Regions from separate parts of the Streptomyces sp. NPDC003456 genome, predicted to be linked through region 1. Evidence: riboswitches for the same ligand, from Rfam matches in the RefSeq annotation. Region 1 holds a riboswitch; the other holds the start of a gene.

Region 1 (5,444 bases):
GCGAGGTCTTCTCCGTCACCGGCACCTACGACCTGATCGCGATGGTCCGGGTGAGCCGGCACGAGGACCTGGCCGAGGTGATCCCCGGCCGGATCAGCAAGATCCCCGGGGTGGAGGGCACGGACACGCACGTGGCGTTCCGCACGTACTCGCAGCACGACCTGGAGGCCGCGTTCTCCATCGGCCTGGACGCGTAGGCCCCCGGGCGGTCCGGGGGCCGGTTGTTCGGCCGGGTCGATCCGTGCGGGGCCGGTCCGCCGGCCGTGGCGGATGAAGAGTTCTTCATCCGGGCTTCACGGAACGCGCCGGGCCGGGTCCGCAGGATCGTGCGGGACGCCCTGGCGGGCACCCTCGGCGAGGGCGCGCACGAGGTCCCGGGCGTGGACGCCTGCCTGCTCACGGACGCCACGGAAGGGGCCCTGCGGATGATCGTGCTCGGGTCCCGGCTACCGCCGCTCGCGGCCCGCGGCACTCACGCCGAGGTGTCCGGCACGCAACGGCCGTCCTCGGTGCGGTAGTTCCACTTCGCCCCGTCGGTCACCAGCTCCCGCACGGCCCGCACGAACCGCTCCACGTGCTCGTCCGGCGTGCCCGCGCCGAAGCTGACCCGGATGGCGTTGAGCGACTTCTCCCCCGGCGCGGCCTCCGGCGCCCCGCACTCGCCCTGCTGCTGCGGGTCGCCGCCGAGCAGCGTGCGCACCAGCGGGTGGGCGCAGAACAGGCCGTCCCGGACGCCGATGCCGTACTCGGCGGAGAGCGCGGCGGCGAAGTGGGAGCTGTTCCAGCCGTCCACGACGAAGGAGAGGACGCCGACGCGCGGGGCGTCGTCGCCGAACAGGGACAGGATCCGGACCTGGGGCACCTCGGCGAGCCCCGCGCGCACCGTGTCGATCAGGTACTGCTCGCGGGCGACCAGCGTGTCGAAGCCGGCCTCGGTGAGGGCCTTGCAGGCGGAGGCGATGGAGTAGGCGCCGATGACGTTCGGGGAGCCGGCCTCGTGGCGGGCGGCGCTGTCGTGCCACTCCACGTCGACGCCGCCGTCCTCCCGGCGCGTGACCTTGCGCGAGGCGCCGCCGCCCGCGAGGTACGGCTCGGCCGCGCGCAGCCAGTCGGACCGCCCGGCCAGCACGCCGGAGCCGAAGGGCGCGTACAGCTTGTGCCCGGAGAAGGCGACCCAGTCGACGTCGAGGTCCGCGACGGAGACGGGGTGGTGCGGGGCCAGCTGGGCGGCGTCCAGCACGATCCGGGCGCCGTGGGCGTGCGCGGTGGCCGCGAGCTCCCGTACGGGCCACAGCTCGCCGGTGACGTTGGAGGCGCCGGTGACGCACACGAGGGCGGGGCCTTGGGGGTCGTGGCCGGCCAGGGCCCGCTCCAGGGTCTCCACGGCCTGCCGGGGGCTGTCCGGGGCGTCCAGGAAGGTCACCCGGGCGCCGCGCCAGGGCAGCAGGGAGGCGTGGTGCTCGGTCTCGAACACGAAGACCCGGCAGTCGTCGGGCAGGGCGGCGGCGAGGAGGTTGAGGGAGTCGGTGGTGGACCGGGTGAACACCACCTGGTCGCCGTCCCGGCAGCCGAGGAACTCCGCGACGGTGCGCCGGGCGTTCTCGAACAGGTCGGTGGACAGCTGGGACAGGTACCCGGCGCCGCGGTGGACGCTGCCGTAGTAGGGCGCGTACGCGGCGACGTCGTCCCAGACCCGCTGGAGCGCCGGGGCGCTGGCCGCGTAGTCGAGCGCGGCGTAGGTGACCTCCCCGCCGGTCACCAGCGGGACGGTGACATCCCGCCCCAGAACGGGCAGCGGGGCGCAGACGGACCGGTCGGCGGCAACAGTGGAGACGGACATACGGAACTCCCGTGAGGTCAGGCGGAACCACCCGCGCGCCCGGAGGGCTGCCGGCGGGGGTGGGGAAGGAAGAGGGGATGCGGAGGCGGGGCTCTGCGGCCCTATCGCATTCGCTGACTCACGGAGAACTCCTCGACGACCAGGACCCCTGGTATCGCGAGGGGTCCGCGCTTGCCGCAGACCTCGCTGCCTGCGGCCCGGTCTTCACCCGGGGCACCCCGCCACGGACGGAGGGTTGCCGGACAGTCGGCCGGGGCCTCATGACTGTCACTCATGACCTGTCAGGAACGTACGCGAAAAGATCGGCGTCCCGCAACCCGGGTCCGGATCGCGGGACGCCCTCGTCGTCGTACAGGCCCTAGGCGTGGGTGGCGGCCACCCAGCGCTCCAGGGTGCGCTTGGCGGACCCGGAGTCGATCGACTCGGCCGCCTTCGCCATGCCGGCGCCGATCTGCTCGGCCAGCGTCCCCGTGCCCGGCTCCAGCGCCACCAGGGCCGCCGCCGAGTTGAGCAGCACGGCGTCGCGCACCGGGCCCGTCTCGCCGTCCAGGAGGCGACGGGCGACCTCGGCGTTGTAGGAGGCGTCGGCGCCGCGCAGGGCCTCGACCGGGACCAGGTCGATCCCCACGTCCCGCGGGTCGAAGGCCTCCTCGGTCACCGTGCCGTCCCGGACGATCCACACCCGGGAGGTGGACGTGGTGGTCAGCTCGTCGAGCCCGTCGTCGCCCCGGAAGACCAGGGACGAGTGGCCCCGCCCGGCGAAGACGCCCGCGACGATCGGCGCCATGCGCGGGTCGGCCACACCGACGGCCTGCGCACGGACCTTGGCGGGGTTGGTCAGCGGGCCCAGGACGTTGAAGATCGTCCGGATCCCCAACTGGCCGCGGGCCGCACCCGCGTAGCGCATCGACGGGTGGAACTTCGCGGCGAAGCAGAAGGTGATCCCGGCCTCCTCGGCCACGCCGGCCACCCGGTGCGTCGGCAGCTCCAGGTTGACGCCGAGCTTCTCCAGGACGTCCGAGGCCCCGGACGCGGAGGAGGCGGCGCGGTTGCCGTGCTTGACGACCTTGGCGCCCGTGCCGGCGATGACGATGGCCGACATGGTGGAGATGTTGACGGTCTTCGCCCCGTCACCGCCCGTGCCGACGATGTCGACGGCCGGCCCGGGCACCTCGATCACGTTGGCGTGCTCGTACATCGCCCGGACGAACCCGGAGATCTCCTCGACGGTCTCGCCCTTGGCGCGCAGCGCCACCACGAATCCGGCGATCTGCGCGTCCGTGGCCTCACCGCGCATGATCAGGTCCATCGCCCACGCGGTGTCGTCGGCGGTCAGGTCCCGGCCCTGCAGCAGGCCGTTCAGCAGCGTGGGCCAGGAGCGGCCCGCCGCGGTGTCGCCTCCAGCGGGGGTCACAGCGCTCATAAGCCGCTCCAGGGTCAGGTGTCCCGCACCGCGGGACGGAATGTCTCGACGCGTCCACCCTATCCAGCCCCGGACAGGGCGAAGGGCCCCGTCCGAACACCGGACGGGGCCCTTCAGTGGCGTGGCGAAGCAGTGATCAGTGGTGGCCGTGGCCGCTCGTGATCTCCCGGTACTCCTCGACGGTGGGCTTCGGGATCTGGGAGCCCTCGCCGTAGTAGGCGTCGCTGAGCTTGGCGCGCAGCTTCTCGGAACCCTTCACCTTGCGCTCGACACCGTTCTCGTCGACCGTCGGGCCGATCTCGGCCGGCTTGTACTGCTCGTGCGCCGTGAGCGTGTACATCTGCTCCTGGCTGAGCGGCTCGTGCACCTCGATGAACTCACCGTGCGGCAGGCGCTTGATGATGCCCGACTCGCGGCCGTGCAGCACCTTCTCCTTGTCCCGGCGCTGCAGGCCGAGGCAGATGCGCTTGGTGACGACGAAGGCGATGACCGGGCCGAGGAAGAACCCGATCCGGACGAACCAGGTGACCGCGTTGATCGACAGGTGGAAGTGGGTCGCGACGATGTCGTTGCCACCGCCGATCAGCATGATCACGTAGCCGGTGATCCAGGCGACACCCACGGCCGTGCGCGTCGGGGCGTTGCGCGGGCGGTCCAGGATGTGGTGCTCGCGCTTGTCCCCGGTGACCCAGGACTCGATGAACGGGTACAGGGCGATGATCGCGAGGAACAGGCCGAACAGGACCAGCGGGATGAACACGCCCAGGACCAGCGTGTGACCCCAGAAGTTGATCTCCCAGCCCGGCATGGCGCGGACCAGGCCCTCGGCGAAGCCCATGTACCAGTCGGGCTGGGCACCGGTCGACACCTGGTCGGGTCGGTAGGGGCCCAGGACCCAGATCGGGTTGACGGTCGCGATGCCGGCGATGGCCGCGATGACACCGAAGACCAGGAAGAAGAAGCCTCCGGCCTTGGCCATGTAGACCGGCAGCAGCGGCATGCCGACGACGTTCTTGTTGGTCCGTCCGGGGCCCGCGAACTGCGTGTGCTTGTGGTAGAAGACCAGGATCAGGTGGGCGACCACGAGCCCGAGCATGATGCCCGGCAGCAGCAGGATGTGGATCGAGTAGAACCGGGCGACGAAGTCGGTGCCCGGGAACTCCCCGCCGAACAGGAACATCGAGATGTACGTGCCGACGATCGGCACGGACAGGATCGCGCCCTGCGTGAAGCGGACACCGGTGCCGGAGAGCAGGTCGTCCGGGAGCGAGTAGCCGGTGAAACCGGTGAACATGCCGAGGACGAACAGCAGGAAGCCGAACAGCCAGTTGATCTCGCGCGGCTTGCGGAACGCGCCGGTGAAGAAGACGCGCATCATGTGCACGAACATGCCGGCGAGGAAGATGATCGCCGCCCAGTGGTGGATCTGCCGGATGAGCAGACCGCCGCGGACGTCGAAGCTGATGTCCAGCGTGGAGGCGAAGGCCTCCGACATCAGCTGCCCCTGGAGCGGGACGTAACTGCCGTGGTACTCCACCTCGTTCATCGACGGGTGGAAGAACAGCGTCAGGTACACACCGGTCAGGATGATGATGATGAAGCTGTAGAGGCAGATCTCACCCAGCATGAAGGACCAGTGGTCCGGGAAGATCTTGCGCATGTTGGCCTTGGCCAGGGAGTAGATCCCCAGGCGGCCGTCGGCCCAGTCGGCGACCCGCTCTCCGGCGGGCGCCTTGCGGCGGTCGTCGTTGTTACTCATCCGCGCTCCCAGAAGGCAGGACCGACGGGCTCTTCGAAGTCGCCGAGCGCCTCGAGGTAGCCCTCGTCGTTCACGCCGATGCGCAGCTGCGGCAGGGCGTGACCGGCGGGACCGAAGATCACTCGGGCACCGTCGGACAGGTCGAAGGTGGACTGGTGGCAGGGGCAGAGCACGTGGTGCGTCTGCTGCTCGTACAGGGAGATCGGGCAACCGACGTGGGTGCAGATCTTCGAGTACGCGACGATGCCTTCGTGCGACCACTCGAGCTCGCGCTTGTCCTTGATGTCGTCCGGCTCGATCCGGACGATCATCAGGGCGGCCTTGGCGATCTCGTTCTGGAAGGAGTGGTCGTCCTCCTCCAGGCCCTCGGGCTTGGCGAAGGTCAGCGAACCGACCGTGACGTCCGACGGACGCAGCGGCTC
Region 2 (5,444 bases), on a different contig from region 1:
GCACCTGCCCCGCCACGTCGTCCGGCAGCATCCGGAAGTACTCCGGCGGCGCCCACGGCGTGTGCGAGAAGTGGCCGATCCTGAGGTCCGGGCGCAGCTCGCGCAGCATGCCCGGCACCAGCGTCAGGTGGTAGTCCTGCACCACGACCGCCGCGCCCTGCGCCGCCTCCTCGGCCAGCGCCTCGGCGAACGCCCGGTTGTACGTCTCGTACGACGCCCACCGGCGGCGGAACTCCGCGTCGAAGACCGGTTCCAGGGGGGTCTGGTAGAGCATGTGGTGGACGAACCACAGCACCGAGTTGGCGATGCCGTTGTAGGCGTCGGCGTGCACGTCGGCCGGGATGTCGAGCATCCGCACGCCGTCCTCGCCGACCCCCCGCCGGACCGCCTCGCGGTCGCCGTCGGACAGCGCCGAGCAGACCCACAGGGCGTCCGCGTCCGAGCCGATCGCCGAGAGCCCCGAGACCAGACCGCCGCCGCCCCGTTTGGCGTCCAGCGAACCGTCCTCGCCGACCGTGTAGGAGACCGGGCCGCGGTTGGAGGCCACCAATACCCGTGCAGAACCGTACGTCGAACCCATAGGCCTCAACCTAGCCCGGCCTGTAAACGCTCAAACGTACGGACCTGCCGCGCGCGGCCGAAAAACAGCCCGGGTCAGGCGGCCCGCCGCGCCTGGTACTCGGCGATCTCCACCATCGGCGGGCGTTCCTCGGTGTCCACCGAGTACGTGCGCGGTTCGAAGCCGTCCCCGTTCCGCTCGAACTGGGTCAGGGACGGCCGGATCAGGTGCCCCCGGGCCAGCCGCAGCTGGGCCGTGCGGTAGATCTCGGCGGCCATCCGGCCCAGCGCCTGCCCGTCCTGGTGGCGGTGCTTGCGGACGCCGACGTCCACCTGCGCGAGCGCGTCGAGGCCGGCCAGGTGCAGGGCGTCGACGAGCACGCCCAGCTCGACGCCGTACCCGACGGGGAAGGGCAGCTGCTCCAGCAGGGAGCGGCGGGCCGCGTACTCACCGCCCAGCGGCTGCACGAACCCGGCGAGCCGCGGCCAGTGCATGTTGAGCAGCGGGCGCGCCATCAGCTCGGTGACCCGGCCGCCCTGCCCGGCGGCCCCGCCGAGGGGACGGTCGTACATGCCCTTGACCAGCTCGACCTCCGGGTCGGTCAGCAGCGGGCCCACGATGCCGGAGACGAAGTCGGACGAGAAGTCCCGCAGGTCCGCGTCGACGAAGCAGACGATGTCGCCGCGGGTGACCAGCAGCGAGCGCCACAGCACCTCGCCCTTGCCCGGCAGGGCGGGCAGCCGGGGGAGGATCGCGTCCCGGTGCACCACCGTCGCGCCCGCGGCGGCGGCCACCTCGGAGGTGCGGTCGGTCGACCCGGAGTCGATCACCACCAGCTCGTCGACGAGCGGCACCTGCAGCATCAGGTCGTGGCGGATGGCGGCGGAGATGTCGCCGACCGTCTCCTCCTCGTTCAGAGCCGGCAGCACCACGCTCACCGTGCGGCCCGTGCGCTGCTTGGCCGCCAGGATGCTGTGGAGCGGGCGGTCGTACACGGACCAGGAACGGGCGCTCAGCCAGCGCTCGACTTCTTCCAGCACCGTGGCTGCTCCTTGCGTTCTCTCGGCGGGACGGATGTGACGCGTCTCGCGGTGCGGACGGCTATCTCAACTGTCCTGGTCGTCGGTTACAGTCTTGAACAACGCGGATGACCATCGCATGTCCGGGGTCGCCCGCCGCCTACAACCACATACAGCTCATCCAGAGGGGCAGAGGGAAACGGCCCGATGAAGCCCCGGCAACCCTCCAGTCGGTTCTCGTAGGTCACCGCTGACCACTTCGCGAGGCTCCCGGCTAGGGAAGGTGCCAAATCCGTCTCACGGCGAGATGCGTCGTGAGGAAGATGAGGAGAAAGGGCCTCGCCTCACATGGCTGTGCAGACTGTTGCAAGCACCACGAACTCCACCGTAGACCTCGGCCCGGCCGCCGCGCTGAGCTGCCGCGAGTGCGGTCACCGCGTGCCCCTCGGCCCGGTCTTCGCCTGCGAGGAGTGTTTCGGCCCGCTGGAGATCGCTTACGACTTCTCGTCCTACGACGCCGAGGAGCTGCGCAAGCGGATCGAGGCGGGACCCGCGAACATCTGGCGCTACGCCCCGCTGCTGCCGGTCCCGGCCGACGTCGCGGACAAGCCGAACATCAACCCGGGCTGGACCAAGCTCGTCCGGGCCGACAACCTCGCCCGCGAGCTGGGCGTCGACGCCGGCAAGCTGTTCGTCAAGGACGACTCGGGCAACCCGACGCACTCCTTCAAGGACCGGGTCGTCGCGCAGGCCCTGGAGGCCGCCCGCGCCTTCGGCTTCACCACCCTGTCCTGCTCCTCCACCGGCAACCTGGCCGGCGCGGTGGGCGCCGCCGCGGCCCGGGCCGGCTTCCGCTCCTGCGTGTTCATCCCGCACGACCTGGAGCAGGGCAAGGTCGTCATGGCCGCCGTCTACGGCGGCGAGCTGGTCGGCATCGAGGGCAACTACGACGACGTCAACCGCTTCTGCTCCGAGCTCATCGGCGACCCGGCGGGCGAGGGCTGGGGCTTCGTCAACGTCAACCTGCGGCCCTACTACGCGGAGGGCTCCAAGACCCTCGCCTACGAGATCTGCGAACAGCTCGGCTGGCGGCTGCCCGACCAGCTCGTGGTGCCGATCGCCTCCGGCTCGCAGCTCACGAAGATCGACAAGGGCCTGCAGGAGCTGATCAAGCTCGGTCTCGTCGAGGACAAGCCGTACAAGATCTTCGGTGCGCAGGCCGAGGGCTGCTCGCCGGTGTCGACGGCCTTCAAGGCCGGCCACGACGTGGTGCGTCCGCAGAAGCCCGACACGATCGCCAAGTCCCTGGCGATCGGCAACCCGGCGGATGGGCCGTACGTGCTGGACATCGCGCGGCGGACGGGCGGTGCGGTGGAGGACGTGACGGACGAGCAGGTCGTCGACGCGATCAAGGTCCTGGCACGGACCGAGGGCATCTTCGCGGAGACCGCCGGCGGGGTGACCGTGGGTGTGACGCGAAAGTTGATCGAGAACGGGGTTCTCGACCCGGCGAAGACCACCGTGGTGCTCAACACCGGGGACGGTCTGAAGACGCTGGACGCGGTGGCCGGGACCGGGCTGACCGCGACCATCCGGCCCAACCTGGACGCGTTCCGTGAGGCCGGGCTGGTCTGATCGTTGTTCGCTGCGGGCCGGTGGGGGCTGGTCGCGCAGTTCCCCGCGCCCCTGAGGGCGCGCCCCAGCCGTAGCTCAAGAAGAACCGGAGGACATGTCCGATGAGCGTCACCGTTCGCATCCCCACCATCCTGCGCACCTACACCGGCGGGCAGGCCGAGGTCGCCGCCGAGGGCGCGAACCTCGGGGAGGTCATCGCCGACCTGGAGAAGAACCACACCGGGATCGCCGCCCGCGTGCTGGACGACCAGGGCAAGCTGCGGCGGTTCGTCAACGTGTACGTCAACGACGACGACGTGCGGTTCGAGCAGGGGCTGGAGACGGCCACGCCGGACGGTGCCGGAGTGTCGATCATCCCGGCGGTCGCCGGCGGATGAATCCGGCCGACCGGCTTGATTGTTACCTGGAGTAATGCCGGTCACCGAGCGTGCATCGAATTGCCCCCACCGTGAGAGAAGCGGAGGGGGCAATTCTGTGTGATTGAGCGCGGTACAGTTGGGGAACGCGTTCCGGATCCACCGACCGGAACCCTGAATTCCTGCCGCGAGCCCGACAAGATGTAGCCAAAGTGTGCACGTCTTTCGCGGCTTTTGTTCTTTTTGTGCGGCCCGACTTGCCCCGAATTCGGGCGAATTCTCCCTACATTCCGGACCCTGTGCGTCCAGAATTCTCGTCCGATTGACCTGTTGCAGACGGCAGTTGGACAGATACATTCAGCCGCGGTCGACGCGTTCCGGCGCACGCCCCCAACCGTGGGGGGTGAGGTCTGACCCGGATCCGCGAAGTGTGGATCTGTGCAAGGGCCAGTAATAGGGGAGTTAGGCATGGCTCAGGGCACCGTCAAGTGGTTCAACGCGGAGAAGGGGTACGGCTTCATCGCGGTCGACGGTGGTGCGGATGTTTTCGTCCACTACAGCGCGATCCAGATGGACGGCTACCGCACCCTGGAAGAGGGCCAGCGGGTCGAGTTCGAGATCTCGCAGGGCCAGAAGGGGCCGCAGGCCGACATGGTTCGCGTCTCTGCCTGAACGCGCACCACGACCATCAGCTCACGCGACCGGTCTTCGCTGAAGGGTCCGCACCCCCCGGGGTGCGGGCCCTTCCGCTTGTCCGGGTGCCGTGCGCGGCCGTGTTCGCGGGCGGCTGAGCGCCCCGCCTCATCCCCGGAGGCGCTTGCACTCGCAGGGGTCGAGTGCTAATCATTGGCGTTAGCACTCTGAAGGTGAGAGTGACAACGTAAGGACCGGGTCGGTGAGGCCCGCAGGCCGAAGTGGGAAGGAACCACGAGGCCGGCGAGCCGTCCGTCGCGGGCGCGGGCGCGGTCCGGAGTCATCACCCCCAGTCCTGGAGGGACCACTTCACATGGCCAAGATCATCGCGTTCGACGAGGAGGCGCGGCGCGGCCTCGAGCGCGGCATGAACCAGCTCGCGGACGCCGTGAAGGTGACGCTCGGCCCCAAGGGCCGCAACGTCGTCCTCGAGAAGAAGTGGGGCGCGCCCACGATCACCAACGACGGCGTCTCCATCGCCAAGGAGATCGAGCTCGAGGACCCGTACGAGAAGATCGGCGCCGAGCTGGTCAAGGAAGTCGCCAAGAAGACGGACGACGTCGCCGGTGACGGTACGACCACGGCGACCGTCCTCGCCCAGGCCCTGGTGCGCGAGGGTCTGCGCAACGTGGCCGCCGGTGCCAACCCGATGGCGCTCAAGCGCGGTATCGAGAAGGCCGTCGAGGCTGTCTCCGCCGCCCTGCTCGAGCAGGCCAAGGACGTGGAGACCAAGGAGCAGATCGCCTCCACGGCCTCCATCTCCGCCGCCGACACCCAGATCGGCGAGCTCATCGCCGAGGCGATGGACAAGGTCGGCAAGGAAGGCGTCATCACCGTCGAGGAGTCCCAGACCTTCGGTCTGGAGCTGGAGCTCACCGAGGGTATGCGCTTCGACAAGGGCTACATCTCGGCGTACTTCGCCACCGACATGGAGCGTATGGAGGCCGTCCTCGACGACCCGTACATCCTGATCGCCAACTCGAAGATCTCGAACGTCAAGGACCTGCTCCCGCTCCTGGAGAAGGTCATGCAGTCGGGCAAGCCGCTGCTGATCATCGCCGAGGACGTCGAGGGCGAGGCCCTGTCGACCCTGGTCGTCAACAAGATCCGCGGCACCTTCAAGTCCGTCGCCGTCAAGGCCCCGGGCTTCGGCGACCGCCGCAAGGCGATGCTGCAGGACAT

Evidence for each region. A riboswitch is a leader RNA that binds a small molecule or an ion and turns the genes downstream of it on or off. The one in region 1 is predicted to bind S-adenosylmethionine.
Region 2: another riboswitch for S-adenosylmethionine. It lies ahead of thrC (threonine synthase); the one in region 1 lies ahead of ACFYWG_RS15095 (aminotransferase class V-fold PLP-dependent enzyme).

The regions. Positions count from the first base shown of each region.
Region 1 is NZ_JBIAOK010000003.1:924,952-930,395, reverse strand. Features, by position in the region: gene ACFYWG_RS15105 (Lrp/AsnC family transcriptional regulator) at 1-197, shown strand, start outside; partial or broken gene ACFYWG_RS15100 (glycerate kinase) at 336-518, shown strand; gene ACFYWG_RS15095 (aminotransferase class V-fold PLP-dependent enzyme) at 473-1,840, opposite strand; SAM riboswitch class IV at 2,003-2,119, opposite strand; gene trpD (anthranilate phosphoribosyltransferase) at 2,199-3,263, opposite strand; gene ACFYWG_RS15085 (cytochrome bc complex cytochrome b subunit) at 3,400-5,022, opposite strand; gene ACFYWG_RS15080 (Rieske 2Fe-2S domain-containing protein) at 5,019-5,444, opposite strand, start outside.
Region 2 is NZ_JBIAOK010000007.1:111,107-116,550, forward strand. Features, by position in the region: gene ACFYWG_RS27935 (trehalose-6-phosphate synthase) at 1-580, opposite strand, end outside; gene ACFYWG_RS27940 (glucosyl-3-phosphoglycerate synthase) at 655-1,599, opposite strand; SAM riboswitch class I at 1,753-1,908, shown strand; gene thrC (threonine synthase) at 1,927-3,213, shown strand; gene ACFYWG_RS27950 (MoaD/ThiS family protein) at 3,315-3,590, shown strand; gene ACFYWG_RS27955 (cold-shock protein) at 4,038-4,241, shown strand; gene groL (chaperonin GroEL) at 4,576-5,444, shown strand, end outside.